Regions from separate parts of the Mycobacterium canetti CIPT 140010059 genome, predicted to be linked through region 2. Evidence: predicted binding sites of a transcription regulator. Region 2 holds the regulator's gene; the other holds the start of a gene.
The links. Region 2 encodes LexA, which represses DNA repair genes until DNA is damaged. Its sites were predicted from a motif close to CGAACANNTGTTCG; they were not measured.
Positions count from the first base shown of each region.

Region 1: cofD (2-phospho-L-lactate transferase) is a predicted target of LexA. The motif match lies at 5,973-5,986, and genes of this name have one in related genera.

Region 1 is NC_015848.1:3,695,965-3,703,583, reverse strand. It holds gene wbbL (N-acetylglucosaminyl-diphospho-decaprenol L-rhamnosyltransferase) at 1-321, shown strand, start outside; gene manB (mannose-1-phosphate guanylyltransferase) at 323-1,402, shown strand; gene MCAN_RS17265 (Eco57I restriction-modification methylase domain-containing protein) at 1,462-3,123, opposite strand; gene MCAN_RS17260 (coenzyme F420-0:L-glutamate ligase) at 3,418-4,764, opposite strand; gene cofD (2-phospho-L-lactate transferase) at 4,761-5,756, opposite strand; gene MCAN_RS17250 (WhiB family transcriptional regulator) at 6,083-6,427, shown strand; gene MCAN_RS17245 (metallopeptidase family protein) at 6,455-6,874, opposite strand; gene MCAN_RS17240 (DUF3499 domain-containing protein) at 7,048-7,488, shown strand; gene MCAN_RS17235 (phosphomannomutase/phosphoglucomutase) at 7,590-7,619, shown strand, end outside.
Region 2 is NC_015848.1:3,085,818-3,093,436, forward strand. It holds gene sthA (Si-specific NAD(P)(+) transhydrogenase) at 1-261, shown strand, start outside; gene MCAN_RS14390 (proteasome assembly chaperone family protein) at 479-1,453, shown strand; gene MCAN_RS14395 (alpha/beta fold hydrolase) at 1,512-2,537, shown strand; gene MCAN_RS14400 (PhzF family phenazine biosynthesis protein) at 2,586-3,272, shown strand; gene MCAN_RS14405 (peroxynitrite isomerase) at 3,281-3,775, opposite strand; gene nrdR (transcriptional regulator NrdR) at 3,827-4,291, opposite strand; gene chiZ (cell wall hydrolase ChiZ) at 4,454-4,951, opposite strand; gene lexA (transcriptional repressor LexA) at 5,202-5,912, shown strand; gene MCAN_RS14425 (LGFP repeat-containing protein) at 5,934-7,619, opposite strand, start outside.

The DNA.
Region 1 (7,619 bases), 610 kb from region 2:
GACGAACGTTACTTCATGTACATGGAGGACGTCGACCTTGGCGACCGGCTTGGCAAAGCCGGTTGGCTGTCGGTGTATGTGCCGTCAGCCGAGGTTCTGCACCACAAGGCGCATTCGACGGGTCGCGACCCGGCAAGCCATCTGGCCGCCCATCACAAAAGCACCTATATCTTCTTAGCCGACCGACATTCTGGTTGGTGGCGGGCTCCGCTGCGCTGGACCCTGCGGGGATCACTGGCGCTGCGTTCCCACCTCATGGTGCGCAGTTCACTGCGCAGGTCCCGCAGACGGAAACTGAAGTTGGTAGAAGGGCGGCACTGAGTTGGCAACTCACCAAGTCGATGCGGTGGTCCTGGTCGGTGGCAAGGGCACCCGACTGCGGCCGTTGACGCTGTCGGCGCCCAAGCCAATGCTGCCTACCGCCGGACTGCCGTTCCTCACCCATCTGCTGTCGCGGATCGCCGCAGCGGGCATCGAGCACGTGATCCTGGGTACGTCCTACAAACCCGCAGTCTTCGAAGCGGAGTTCGGCGACGGGTCCGCACTGGGCCTACAGATCGAGTACGTGACCGAGGAGCATCCCTTGGGGACTGGCGGCGGCATCGCCAACGTTGCCGGCAAGCTGCGCAACGACACCGCGATGGTGTTTAACGGCGATGTGCTCTCGGGCGCGGATCTGGCCCAACTGCTGGACTTCCACCAAAGCAATCGAGCCGATGTCACGCTGCAACTGGTGCGGGTGGGCGACCCGCGGGCATTCGGCTGCGTACCCACCGACGAGGAGGACCGCGTAGTCGCATTTCTGGAGAAGACGGAGGATCCGCCGACCGACCAGATCAATGCCGGCTGCTATGTCTTCGAACGCAACGTCATCGACCGGATTCCGCAGGGCCGGGAGGTTTCGGTGGAACGCGAGGTGTTCCCGGCCTTGCTCGCCGACGGCGACTGCAAGATCTACGGCTATGTCGATGCCAGCTATTGGCGGGACATGGGCACACCGGAAGACTTCGTTCGCGGATCGGCGGATCTGGTGCGCGGCATCGCCCCGTCTCCGGCCTTGCGTGGTCACCGCGGTGAGCAGTTGGTGCACGACGGTGCGGCGGTATCTCCCGGTGCGTTGCTGATTGGCGGCACCGTCGTGGGGCGTGGTGCCGAAATCGGCCCCGGCACCAGATTGGACGGCGCGGTCATCTTCGATGGTGTCCGGGTGGAGGCCGGGTGCGTGATCGAGCGTTCGATCATCGGCTTCGGTGCTCGCATCGGACCGCGGGCGTTGATCCGCGACGGTGTGATCGGTGACGGGGCCGACATCGGCGCGCGCTGCGAGTTGTTGAGTGGTGCCCGGGTATGGCCCGGTGTCTTTCTTCCCGACGGCGGGATCCGTTACTCGTCCGACGTTTGAGCTTCTTGCGCCGAGATCGACATCGTTGGCCGGGCACGCGAGGCGCTCACCCGCCCCGGTTATCGCCGAGATCCGCGCTTGGTCCTGCGGTCGCGGAGCGTGAGCCATGCCGCTCGGCAACCTGCGACCAGGCGCGGCGACAAGCCGAGCCCGTCGATCAGAACGTGACGGTCCACGACGTCGAGCGCCTTGTCGATCTCGTTTGCTTTCAGCAGGAGATCAACATCCTGGGCAAGTTCTGCGCTCCCGTACGCCGGCGGTGGCATAGGTAGTTGCTCGGCTTCCCTAGGCTCCAACTCCAAGATGCCGCCCCCATAACTGCGGCCCATAATCTCGGCGAACGCGAATGTCGCGCTGTTGTGGAACACCGCGGCAAGAGTTGCCGGATCGACGTTCGGGTCGAGCCGGACCCGGTGCACGGTATCGGTGCTGGTCGCCGCGGCAGCGTTGACGGTCAGCCGCGGGGCGAAGTGGATCTGGCGCAGCATAAAGAGGTCGGGCATCCACAGCGATGGTGTGCTCCACCATGGCTTGCGGATCGAGCACTTGTAGCCGAGGTGGACGCCGGCCGCTTCACCCGCGGTGATGTGAGCGACGAGAGCTGGATCGGTTGGATAGTCCGCGGCGTCGAGTAGCCACGTTCGGTGGTTGCCGGCGACATCGCATGCCCGGCAATCCTCGTCATAGATCAGCCCGCTGAGTTGGGCGCTGCGAGAGACCAGGGGAACGCAGTGCGCTCGCAATCCCAGCGCTTGTGCCTTGGCATCGGTGAACGTGAAGAAGCTGTTGCGGCCGGTCACGATGCCCACATCCACGTCGGCCAGTTCGCCGAGCCTGATCATAGTGGCGGACTGTTTGAGTCCTCGCAGTAGCCGGATTTGAGCGGGGTCGAGGAAATACTTGGTCCACTTCTCCTTTTCGTGGAGAAGCGCCGGCGCTGACTCATTGGTGAAGTCCTTGTCCCCCAGCGCGCTCAGATCGTTCGCATCGCCGAGCCTGACGGTGCGTATGTGTGCAGGACCAGGACCGACGACGCCGCAGAACAGCACAACTTCCTGCAGGACTCCGTCGAACACCAGCCGCTCGAAGGTAACCAGGGTGATCTCCCGATAGCGGCTCAGCAGGAATTCGCGTAGCTGCGCCGCGTAGGTGACTTGAAGCAATTCCGCCGGGACCACCAGGCCCACTCGGCCGCCGTCACGCGCTAGCGTCGTGCTCGCCACGACAAACGGGACCCAGGCATTGGTCAGTTTGGTCGGTCGTAGGCCCACACGCCGCATCAATTCGAGTGCCGGATCCCGTTGTTCGGATGCCCAGTTTCCGAAGCGGATGTAGGGGGGGTTGCCGGCAACGCCATCCCAGCTGCCGAGTTGGGTCTTGTGCAGCCAGGTAAAAAGGTTCTCAGTGTCGACGGACGCGAAGTCCCGCGACTTTTTCGCCTCGCGCGCAACGAGTTCCACACCGTGCGCGTGGTCTGTGATGGCGGAGAGTTCGCGCAGGATTCGGCCATCGCCGCAGGATGGTTCGAGGATCTTCGGCCCCGCCTGGTGGACCCAGTGGGCAAGGAATCGGGCCACCGCCGGCGGCGTGTAGTAGCCCCCGCGCACCTTGTCAGCGGACGCAGCCGTTTTGCCGGCGAACGTCGTCATGGGACAAGTATCAGGGGAGCTACCGACATATCTGATGACCGCACCAGGGCGCGTCGGATGACTAGGTTGCACGGGGTGGCTGTCCCTGGAATCGGGCCTGATAGCAGCGGTACACGTCGGCGCTTGGGAAGGTTGCAGCTGGTTGGCGTCGGAACCACCAATGGGATGTTGCCGAGCATCACCGACAGTGCGCCGCCCACAGCGGCATCTATCACGGCGCCTAAGTCCTGCCGTCCTTCTTGGAGAATTTCGAGCCGAGGAGCCACTTTTGACCGAACGCGGTGAATTGATCCGTCGGGAGGTTGATGGCTGGCGTCGGCTGCAGGACCGCCACGTCTGGGCAGCCTATCGTCGCTAGAGCGAATGTCACTTCAGGATCAGCAAATCGGCGGCAGGCACCGGGTCGCGCAACCCGGACGGCTCGTCGGCATATCCGATCGCGATGGCGCCCAACGGCTCCCAGTCGACTGGCAGGTCCAGCTCGTCGCGGACCAGGTCAGCGGCAAAGATCGTCGAGCCGATCCAGCAACTGCCCAGCCCGCGCACGGCCAGCGCGACCAGCAAGGCTTGTACGGCCGCTCCGACGGCGACCGTGAACATGGTGTGCTCGGCGTCGGTGCGGGCGGCATCGGGGTAGCTGTGTGCTCCGTCGGGCACCAGCATCGGTATGACGACTTCGGGTGCGTCATAGAGGATCTGGCCGCGTGCCACCCGGCGTTCTATCGCGTCGGCGGGCAAGCCGTCACTGGTGAGATCAGACCGCCACTTGTCTTTCATCCGGTCTAGCAGCCGCGCGCGGATGGCCGGTGTCTGCAGCCACACGAATCGGGTCGGCCGGGTGTGATGTGGGGCTGGCGCGGTGAGGGCCTCGGCGACCGCAGCCTCGACGAGGTCGCCCGGCACCGGATCGGTGCTAAACCGGCGAACGGACCTGCGCAACAGTTGGGCTTGCTGGCGACCCAGCTCGAGCGCTTCGGCGGTCCCGAGCCAGAATAGGTCGTTGGCGCCCGGCCGCAGCAGTTGCCGGGCTGTCGAGCCGTCGTCGGACACGCCGAACCCACGCACCACCGCCACCGGCGTCGCGGTCAGTTTGCCTTTGACCAAGTCGGCGGCCGCGGCGATCTCGTCGGCGACTGCGACCTCGGTGACCACCAACTCATTGCCGTATGGGTCGCGGACACCGGCATAGTTGCGCAGCACCGCCAGACCGGCAGCGCCGACTGCGGCATCGGTCTGGCCGTTGCGCCAGGCGCGTCCCATGGTGTCGGTGATGACCACGGCGACGGTGACGCCGAGCCGCTCGCGCAGCCCGGCGCGCAAGGTTGCGGCACTGGCGTCAGGATCGACCGGCAGCAGCGCTAACTCGGACCGGCCGACGTTGGATCCGTCCACGCCGGCGGCCGCCTGGACCAGCCCGAGTCGATTCTCGGTGATCAACGTGCGGTCCTTGCGCGCCAACACGCGCACTGCCTCATCCTCGATCAGCTTGCGGCGCAATCGGTCTCTTTGCTCGGGGTCTTCGGGAGCCGGAACCAGCCGGCCCTCGCATTTGGACACCACCTTGCTGGTAACCACCACGACGTCACCGTCGCGTAGCCACGGTGCCGCCGCGGCGACGGCGGCGCTCAGATCGTCGCCGGGACGGAATTCGGGCAGCCCGATGACGGGCAGGATCTCGATGGTCGAGGCGGAGCCATGTTCGGGGCCGGTCAAGCTACCACTCCCGCAAGGTCGCACCCGGCGCGAACCATCTCAGCCGTCGCGTTCGGGTCGGTCATCAGCAGCGGCACCGACCGCACCGTCACCCCGTCAATCTCAGCGTGGTCGCCGTCGTGCACCAGCCAGCAGTCCAGTATCCCGGTGGCGCACCGCGCGCCGTAGTGCCGGCCCACAGCGGCCGCGGTGGAATCCACCCCGATAACCGAAAGGCACGTATCGGCCATGCCGCGCAACGGCTTTTCGCCGATGATCGGCGAGTAGCCGACGATCGGTGCGGTTGCTTCCCGCAACGCCGCGCGAATCCCGGGGACGGCCAGGATGGCGCCGATGCTGACCACCGGATTAGACGGCGCCAGCATGATGATGTCGGCGTCGGCCAGGGCGGCGATCGCTTCGGTTGCAGCGCTGGACTTTTCAGCGCCGACAAAAGCAAAGCTGTGCGTCGGCACCTGGGCACGGTAGCGCACCCACCACTCCTGAAAATGGATCGCCTTGCGGCTTTCGTCGACCGGGTCGGTGATCACTACATGGGTTTCGCAACGGTCGTCGGTGGCAGGCAGCAAGCGGGCGCCCGGTTGCCAGCGATCGCATAGGGCCTCGGTGATCTGTGACAGGGGGTAGCCGGCCTGCAGCATCTGGGTGCGCACCAGATGGGTGGCCAGATCGCGGTCCCCGAGCTCGAACCAGTCGGGCTGCACGCCATAGCGCACCAGTTCCTGCATGGCGTGCCAAGTTTCGTCACGCTGGCCCCAGCCGCGCTGGGGGTCCACCCCGCCGCCCAGGGTATACATGCAGGTGTCCAGATCCGGGCAGACACGCAGCCCGTGGATCCAGGCGTCGTCGCCGACGTTGACGACAGCGCTCAGTTGGTGGTCGGCGTCCGAGTGGGCAGAATTGGCAGCAAACTGGCCCAGGCCGAGCAGCTGCTGGACCCCGAGCAGGAAGCGGGCGCCGCCGACTCCACCGGCCAGAACGGTGACCTTCACATCGCAGGACAGTACCTCCCGGCGCCCATCACCAAACGTTGGTTACGAGTCACGCTCGACACGCCGGGACCCAACCACAACAGAACCGCGGAAATTTTATTACGAGATGATATGGAAATGCGCCGGCACACTTGACCCGCGTCCCCAACTTGTGTCTAATCACATCAGTGTCATTTCGCGGTTGGCCGGCCGGTTTCGGTGTCGCAGACCGAGATTCGATCACTTGTTCGAATTGGGTTAACTGTACATCAAAACAGTGGGAAACCATTTCACTATCTATCGAGTGAGGAGGCGGAGGCATGTCCTATGAACACCTTCGGGGTGTAATGGGAGGCACACCGCATACCACTACCGGATCGGCTACCGCATCAGCAACGGCAGTTTTGCGACCGCATCTGAGTTTGGTTCCCGAGGCGCCGGCGCCATTCGAGGAACCTCTGTCGCCGGAAGCCACCGACCAATGGCAGGACCGTGCGCTATGTGCGCAAACGGATCCCGAAGCGTTCTTCCCGGAGAAGGGCGGCTCCACGCGTGAGGCCAAGAAGATTTGCATGGGCTGCGAGGTGCGGCACGAGTGTCTGGAGTACGCCCTGGCTCATGACGAGCGGTTCGGCATCTGGGGTGGTCTTTCCGAACGCGAGCGCCGCCGCCTCAAACGCGGGATCATCTGACCCGGCCGCCGGAGTCGGCGGCGCGAACTAGTCGTCGATCGTCGGGTCGATGACGGATGGGTCGACGTCCAGGTAGATGGCCACCTGGGCCACCAGGATTTCGTGCAGCAATTCACCAAGTTCCTCGGTGTCCTTGGCCCGTCGTTCAATTGGTTTGCGAAACAAGACGATTCGCGCGCGCGTCGCATTTCCGCGGACGTCCACGCCGGCCGGGATGAGCCGGGCCAGCGCGATCGGTCCGTCGGCGATGACTTCCGGCGGCCACTGCACACTTTCGGGATCTTTGGCTGCGATCCTCGGGATCTCGTCGACCGCGATGTCCAGCTGCGACACCCGCTCCTGCCAGCGTCGCTCGATGGGTTCGTAGGCTTCCAGCACTGCCATGTCGAACCGCTCGGCCCGGCTGCGCCACCCCGGGACTGTCGGCGGCAGCAGTGGCCCGCGCATCTCGCGGCCCCGCCGGATTGCTCGCCGCGCTACCGACCCGCCCCGCGACCGACGGCTCCACGAGGAGCTGCGGGAATCGCTCACGCGCCGATGGTAACGGTTAAACATCGCGGCGTGGACGGATGCGCGTGTCCGGCGCTTCGGCGGCGTTGGTGCACGATAGCCTTTCGGTCGTGAACGTACCCCGTCGCTGCTGCCGGCCCGGGTGTCCGCACTATGCAGTGGCGACGTTGACGTTCGTCTACTCGGACTCGACGGCGGTGATCGGTCCGCTTGCCACTGCGCGGGAGCCCCATTCGTGGGATCTGTGTGTCGGCCATGCCGGTCGCATCACTGCACCGCGCGGGTGGGAACTCGTGCGTCACGCCGGGCCGCTGCCCAGCCACCCCGACGAGGACGACCTGGTGGCCCTGGCGGACGCGGTGCGCGAGGGTGGCCCGAGCGCGGGGCGCCGGCATCATCCAGGCGGAAATGGCGCGCCACTGCATGGTTTCGACGATTTTCCCGCTGCGGCGACCGGAGCGCCCACCGGGGGTGGCGTGCTTGCGCCGCCCGAGCCTGGGGCCGGGCGCCGGCGCGGACATCTACGGGTGTTGCCCGACCCCGCCGACTAGTCTTCCCATGCTGTTCGAGACCGATTCGGCCCGCGTCGTTCGCGGGCCGATAGGCTGGCGGCCAAGAGTCGCAGAAAATCTAGGTTGTCAGGAGCCCGCGCATGTCTTGGCCCGCCGCGGCTGTGGACCGC
Region 2 (7,619 bases):
CGCGGCCAAATCGCCGGCGACTCCTACGGCATGCTCAAGCTGCTGGTTTCCACTGAGGATCTCAAGCTGCTCGGCGTGCATATCTTCGGCACCAGCGCCACCGAGATGGTGCACATCGGGCAGGCCGTGATGGGATGCGGGGGCAGCGTCGAGTACCTGGTCGACGCGGTGTTCAACTACCCGACCTTCTCGGAGGCCTACAAGAACGCCGCACTGGACGTGATGAACAAGATGCGCGCACTCAACCAGTTCCGCCGCTGAGGGTGCCGAGCGGATGTGAATCCGTCTCGGCGCCCAAGTAGGCTTGCCAGCAAATTCGCCGCCGCCCACGAACGGTCGGCGTCGAACGTGGCCCCGCGCTTTTGGCGTTGTGCAGCACAGCGGCAGCCAGGGTTGGCTGTTCAATCATTGCTGTCCGCTGATTTGAGGGACACTGGTTACGGCACCTCGGCGACAACCCCGAGAGGAGGCAACACCCATGGCTCGCGATCAAGGCGCAGACGAAGCGCGAGAATATGAGCCGGGGCAACCCGGCATGTACGAGCTTGAGTTCCCGGCGCCTCAGCTGTCGTCGTCCGACGGCCGTGGTCCGGTGTTGGTGCACGCTTTGGAAGGTTTCTCCGACGCCGGCCATGCGATCCGGCTGGCCGCCGCCCACCTCAAGGCGGCCCTGGACACAGAGCTGGTCGCGTCCTTCGCGATCGATGAACTACTGGACTACCGCTCGCGGCGGCCATTAATGACTTTCAAGACCGATCATTTCACCCACTCCGATGATCCTGAGCTAAGCCTGTATGCGCTGCGTGACAGCATCGGCACCCCATTTCTGCTGCTGGCGGGTTTGGAGCCGGACCTGAAGTGGGAGCGGTTCATCACCGCCGTCCGATTGCTGGCCGAGCGCCTGGGTGTACGGCAGACCATCGGCCTGGGCACCGTCCCGATGGCCGTTCCGCACACACGACCGATCACGATGACCGCTCATTCCAACAACCGGGAGCTGATCTCCGATTTTCAACCGTGGATCTCCGAAATCCAGGTCCCGGGTAGCGCTTCCAACCTACTGGAATACCGGATGGCCCAGCACGGTCATGAGGTCGTCGGGTTCACCGTGCACGTCCCGCACTATCTCACGCAGACCGACTATCCCGCGGCCGCCCAAGCGCTGCTCGAACAAGTGGCCAAGACCGGTTCTCTGCAGCTGCCGCTGGCCGCGCTAGCCGAAGCAGCCGCAGAGGTCCAGGCCAAGATCGACGAGCAGGTCCAGGCAAGCGCCGAAGTGGCTCAAGTGGTGGCGGCCCTTGAGCGCCAGTACGATGCCTTCATCGACGCTCAGGAGAACAGGTCGTTGCTAACGCGCGACGAAGATCTGCCGAGCGGCGACGAGCTCGGTGCCGAGTTTGAGCGGTTCCTGGCTCAGCAGGCCGAGAAGAAGTCCGACGACGACCCGACCTAACGCCGCGAAAGCGGCCCACAAAACGGCCCCAGTCGGCCCGACAACAAGATTGGCGAGGATGACCGAGCGGAAGCGAAATCTTCGGCCAGTGCGCGACGTGGCACCGCCTACGCTGCAGTTCCGCACCGTCCACGGTTATCGGCGGGCATTCCGGATCGCCGGTTCCGGGCCGGCGATTCTGCTTATCCACGGGATAGGTGACAATTCCACCACCTGGAATGGGGTGCACGCCAAGCTCGCCCAACGGTTCACCGTCATCGCTCCGGATCTACTGGGCCACGGGCAATCCGACAAGCCGCGTGCCGACTATTCGGTTGCGGCTTACGCCAACGGCATGCGGGACCTCCTCAGCGTGCTCGACATCGAGCGGGTGACCATCGTGGGCCATTCGCTCGGCGGCGGGGTAGCAATGCAATTCGCCTACCAGTTCCCTCAGCTAGTCGACCGACTGATCCTGGTCAGCGCGGGCGGTGTCACCAAGGACGTCAACATCGTCTTCCGGTTGGCCTCGTTGCCCATGGGCAGCGAGGCTATGGCCTTGCTACGGTTGCCGCTGGTGCTGCCGGCAGTGCAAATCGCCGGGCGGATCGTGGGTAAGGCCATCGGTACCACCAGCTTGGGGCACGACCTGCCCAATGTGCTGCGCATTTTGGACGACCTGCCAGAGCCGACGGCTTCTGCGGCGTTCGGCCGCACCCTGCGGGCAGTGGTGGACTGGCGGGGGCAGATGGTCACCATGCTGGACCGATGCTATTTGACCGAAGCCATCCCGGTACAGATCATCTGGGGCACAAAGGATGTCGTGCTGCCAGTCCGTCACGCTCACATGGCGCATGCCGCCATGCCGGGCTCGCAATTGGAGATTTTCGAGGGCTCGGGACATTTCCCGTTTCACGACGACCCTGCGCGCTTCATCGACATCGTCGAACGCTTCATGGACACCACTGAGCCCGCCGAATACGACCAGGCCGCGCTGCGCGCGTTGCTTCGCCGGGGTGGCGGCGAAGCAACCGTCACCGGCTCGGCAGACACCCGTGTTGCAGTACTGAACGCCATCGGGTCCAACGAACGCAGCGCTACCTGATCACCACCGGGTCTGTTAGGGCTCTTCCCCAGGTCGTACAGTCGGGCCATGGCCATTGAGGTTTCGGTGTTGCGGGTTTTCACCGATTCAGACGGGAATTTCGGTAATCCGCTGGGGGTGATCAACGCCAGCAAGGTCGAACACCGCGACAGGCAGCAGCTGGCAGCCCAATCGGGCTACAGCGAAACCATATTCGTCGATCTTCCCAGCCCCGGCTCAACCACCGCACACGCCACCATCCATACTCCCCGCACCGAAATTCCGTTCGCCGGACACCCGACCGTGGGAGCGTCCTGGTGGCTGCGCGAGAGGGGGACGCCAATTAACACGCTGCAGGTGCCGGCCGGCATCGTCCAGGTGAGCTACCACGGTGATCTCACCGCCATCAGCGCCCGCTCGGAATGGGCACCCGAGTTCGCCATCCACGACCTGGATTCACTTGATGCGCTTGCCGCCGCCGACCCCGCCGACTTTCCGGACGACATCGCGCACTACCTCTGGACCTGGACCGACCGCTCCGCTGGCTCGCTGCGCGCCCGCATGTTTGCCGCCAACTTGGGCGTCACCGAAGACGAAGCGACCGGTGCCGCGGCCATCCGGATTACCGATTACCTCAGCCGCGACCTCACCATCACCCAGGGCAAAGGATCGTTGATCCACACCACCTGGAGTCCCGAGGGCTGGGTTCGGGTAGCCGGCCGAGTTGTCAGCGACGGTGTGGCACAACTCGACTGACGTAGAGCTCAGCGCTGCCGATGCAACACGGCGGCAAGGTGATCCTGCAGGGGTTGCCCGACCGCGCGCATCTGCAACGAGTACGAAAGCTCGTCGCCGTCGATGCGGTAGGAACGGTCAAGGGCGGTCACCTCTTTTGCGGTCGGGGCCAATCCGATCGACCCATCCGCGCGTGTGGACAATTCGAGTTCGATGACGTCACCGGTCACCGAATAGGTTCCAACCTCAATTTCGGTGATGCCGCTTGGATGGGCGAGAACGAGTTCAACGCAGCCCGGTCGGCAAACGCGGAGATACCCCGTCTCGGAATGCAGCGGCTTCCCGTCAGCTACCGCCCTGGTCTGCTGTGTGTACGTCAGAAACGGTTTACCCACATGGGCGAATACGACTTCCTCGAGGTATTCGAACGGCCGGATGGTGGGGTACTTGCCCGCACCGCGACCCGCCCAACTCCCCAGGAGGGGTGACAGCGCCTGCAGGGCAGGGGCCAGATCTCGGGTCATCGCCCGCTTGCGGGGGACAGGCATGCGGGAAGCCTAGCGCCGCGAGATCGGTCAGCTGTGGGCTGATAGGTTGCGGTGCGCGCGAAGCGCCTCAATCTCGCGCGCGAAATCGTCCGCGGAAGAAAACGACCGGTAGACCGACGCGAACCGTAGGTAGGCCACCTCGTCAAGCTCGCGCAACGGGCCCAGGATAGCCAGGCCGACATCGTGACTCGGAATCTCCGGCGACCCCGCGGCACGCACCGAATCCTCGACTTGCTGAGCCAGCAGGTTCAACGCATCGTCGTCGACCTGGCGTCCCTGGCACGCCCGGCGCACACCGCTGATCACCTTTTCCCTGCTGAAGGGTTCGGTAACGCCACTGCGCTTGACTACGGCCAGCACCGCGGTCTCTACGGTGGTGAATCGTCGTCCACATTCGGGGCACGACCTCCGGCGCCGGATCGCCTGGCCTTCATCGGTTTCCCGGGAATCGATCACCCGCGAATCGGGATGCCGGCAGAACGGGCAATGCATGGCCGCTCCTTTGCCGTCTTGACATCCGGGTATCACAGACGACTCCGAGCGTACCTGTGTGCTCCCGCGGGTAGCCACTGCAGTCACGACTGATGCGCATATTGCGTCGCGGTCACCCAGTAACGTTGACACAGAACGGTTTTCGCGGACACCGGGATGGCCTCAGCCAACCGGCGCGATCAGCGTCTGACCCACGGCCAATGCCGGTGTCTGCAGGCCGTTGAGTTCACGGATGCGGTCGGCAACCTGGCGGGTCGGAGCGTTCGGCGCCACCCGGACCGCCACGTCATGCAGGGACTCCCCCGTTTCCACCCGTACCACGGCAAGCCTGTCGGGCACCCGACCGGTCGAATCGGCCGACCCGTCGGCCGAACCGCCGGTGATCATCTGCCCGAACTGCGCCACCAAACCAAGCCAGAGAGTAATCGCCGCGGCAAGCAGAGCCAGCCCCACCGTCGTGGCCGGCGGGACGGGCCTGCTGCCATGCCCAGTCCTCGACATCCCGACCCCGGTGCGGTGGTAGCGCAGCGGCGCACCCCCCGGCCTCGATCGGCCGGGCCTGCGCGATTGCGCCGGCTCAGCGCGGCGCCAGCGAGGTCCATCGAGCGGGCCCCGCAGATTGAGCGGATCGGGGGTATGCGGTGGCCGGACCGGTGTCATGTTCGCTCCTCCAACTCAGACGGTAATCGCTCGCGTGTTCGACACTGTAGTCACTCATGTGTTCGATATCCGAACATTTGATCGAAGCGTGTCGCACGCGCAAAACGGTAGACCACACCACCGACACGTTTCGGTTGGAGCCGGACTTCCGGCGCGAATGCCCAGCCCCTCCTCGTGCCCTCCCGCGACCGGAACACGCCTGTCGAACACATGTTTGATTCTTGGTGCGAATGCGACTACATTCATTGCCATGAACGACAGCAACGACACCTCGGTTGCCGGCGGAGCCGCTGGCGCGGACAGCCGGGTGCTGTCCGCAGATTCGGCGCTGACCGAGCGGCAACGCACTATTCTCGACGTCATCCGCGCGTCGGTCACTAGCCGCGGATATCCGCCGAGCATCCGGGAAATCGGCGACGCCGTTGGTCTGACGTCGACGTCTTCGGTGGCGCACCAGCTGCGCACCCTGGAGCGCAAGGGCTACCTACGCCGTGACCCGAACCGCCCCCGCGCCGTCAATGTGCGCGGTGCCGACGACGCCGCCCTACCGCCGGTGACCGAAGTGGCCGGCTCGGACGCCTTACCGGAACCCACCTTTGTCCCTGTCCTGGGACGTATCGCGGCCGGCGGCCCGATCCTTGCCGAGGAAGCCGTTGAAGACGTCTTCCCGCTGCCGCGTGAGCTGGTTGGCGAAGGCACCCTGTTCCTGCTCAAGGTGATCGGTGACTCGATGGTCGAAGCCGCGATCTGCGACGGTGACTGGGTGGTGGTGCGACAGCAGAACGTCGCCGACAACGGCGACATCGTTGCGGCCATGATCGACGGTGAGGCCACCGTCAAGACGTTCAAACGCGCCGGCGGTCAGGTGTGGTTGATGCCGCACAACCCGGCCTTCGATCCCATCCCGGGCAACGACGCGACGGTGCTGGGCAAGGTCGTCACGGTGATCCGCAAGGTCTGATGCTGATCCGCGTGCAGGCTGTCAATCCGCCCTAATGAAGCCGTTGACTTGTGCCACTTCTTCACTGGCGAACCAGAGTTCGGCCAGCGTGTCGTGGTATAGCGCACTGCCGGGTGGGTAATACAGGCCGAAGCTCACACTGGCTTTGACGGGATAGCCGTTCGGCATCTGGTATGGGTCCTCGAGCGGCAGATGAATTGCCGGGCGCACGCCCGCACTCGGCGGTTCCGGCGGTTCTGCGGCCGCGTGCCGCCCGCCTCTGTCTTCAGCTGCGGATACAGCCGCCGCCGGCAACCCAGTGTCAGCAAGATCGGCAGCGTGGACATCGGGCGGCACCGCTTCAGGCGCCACTGCTTCCGGAACAAAGGCTTGCGGAACGAAAGTCTCCGGAACCACTCGCTCAGGAACAATGAGATCGGGACCGACTTCGGAAAGGTCGGCCTGCGACACAACGGGTGTCGGCGTGGTGTCCACCGCATCGGTGTCTTCCTCCTCGACCCCGACGTTGCTGGGGCCGGACAGCAAGTCGCTGCCGTAGCCCTCCTCACCCGGAAGATGCTCGGCATCACCGACAGCCGCCCCGGCGCCGCGCGGCCAGCTGACCCGCGGTGTGGACCCGGCGTCCGGCGCCACAGGTTCCGGCGGGAACTGGTCGCCGAAACCGAAATGCTCTGAACCGAAGTCCTCGTCGGGCGGCCAGTCTCCATCAGCGGCGGTACCGTACTCGACATCCCCAGCGCGGTCATCGTCGTAAGCAGCGGCGTCGTACCCACGTCGACGCCGACGCAATCCGAACACCACCAACGCCACCATCACGACCAGGAGCACCCCCAGGGCGGCGGCCCCTAACCACCACCAATGCCAGGTGAACTTCTTGCCGGGTGGGGGCATCGCCGAAGTACTTGGCTGGTTCTGCCCTGACACCTGCAGACCGGACAGCAAGGGCGCTAGGTTAGCGGGATCCGTAGTGAATGTGTTTTTTGCACGGTTCCACGAAATCATGCCGCCGGTGAATTTCTGTGAGACAACATCGCCGTCGACGGTCTGGTCGCCGACCGGGGCGCCGAGCTTGCCGTTGGGGCCGCGCAGCTTGTCCCACGCGGCCACCATGGCTCCGCGCACGACGAACGCGCCGTGGTCCGGAGTCCAGAAAATCACCGGCTTGTCGGCCGCGGAGAACCTGACGATCCGGCTGGAGGGCCCAAAACCACCATCAGTTTCGTTGGCGATGGGGAAACCCAAGTCGCTGCTGACCGGTCCGCCCAGCGACTCGTACTTCGCCAGGATTTCACCCTCGACGGCGTTTGCACCGGTTGCCGGGCTGAAGAAGACCTTGCCACCGACGAAGTCCTGGGCGATACCGTCTCCGCCGATCGGGTACTGCCCACCGTTCTTGGCGCCCAGCGGACCTGCGGCACCGCCTGCTGCGCGCCAGGCCATGTTGATCGCCGCGGAAGGATCGATCGCTACCTGCAAACCCTTCAGCTGCTCGGCCAGCACCGCCGGAACGGTGGTGAACTCCTTGGTTGCCCGGTTCCAGGAGACTTCACCACCGCTGAACTTCTGGGCGGTGACCTCGCCGTCGTAGGTTTCATCCCCGACCGGGGCACCCAGCACGCCACCCGAGCTGCCGAGCTTGTCCCACGCGGCATTCAGCGCGCCGCGCACGACGAACGCGCCGTGTTCAGGCGTCCAGAAAATCACCGG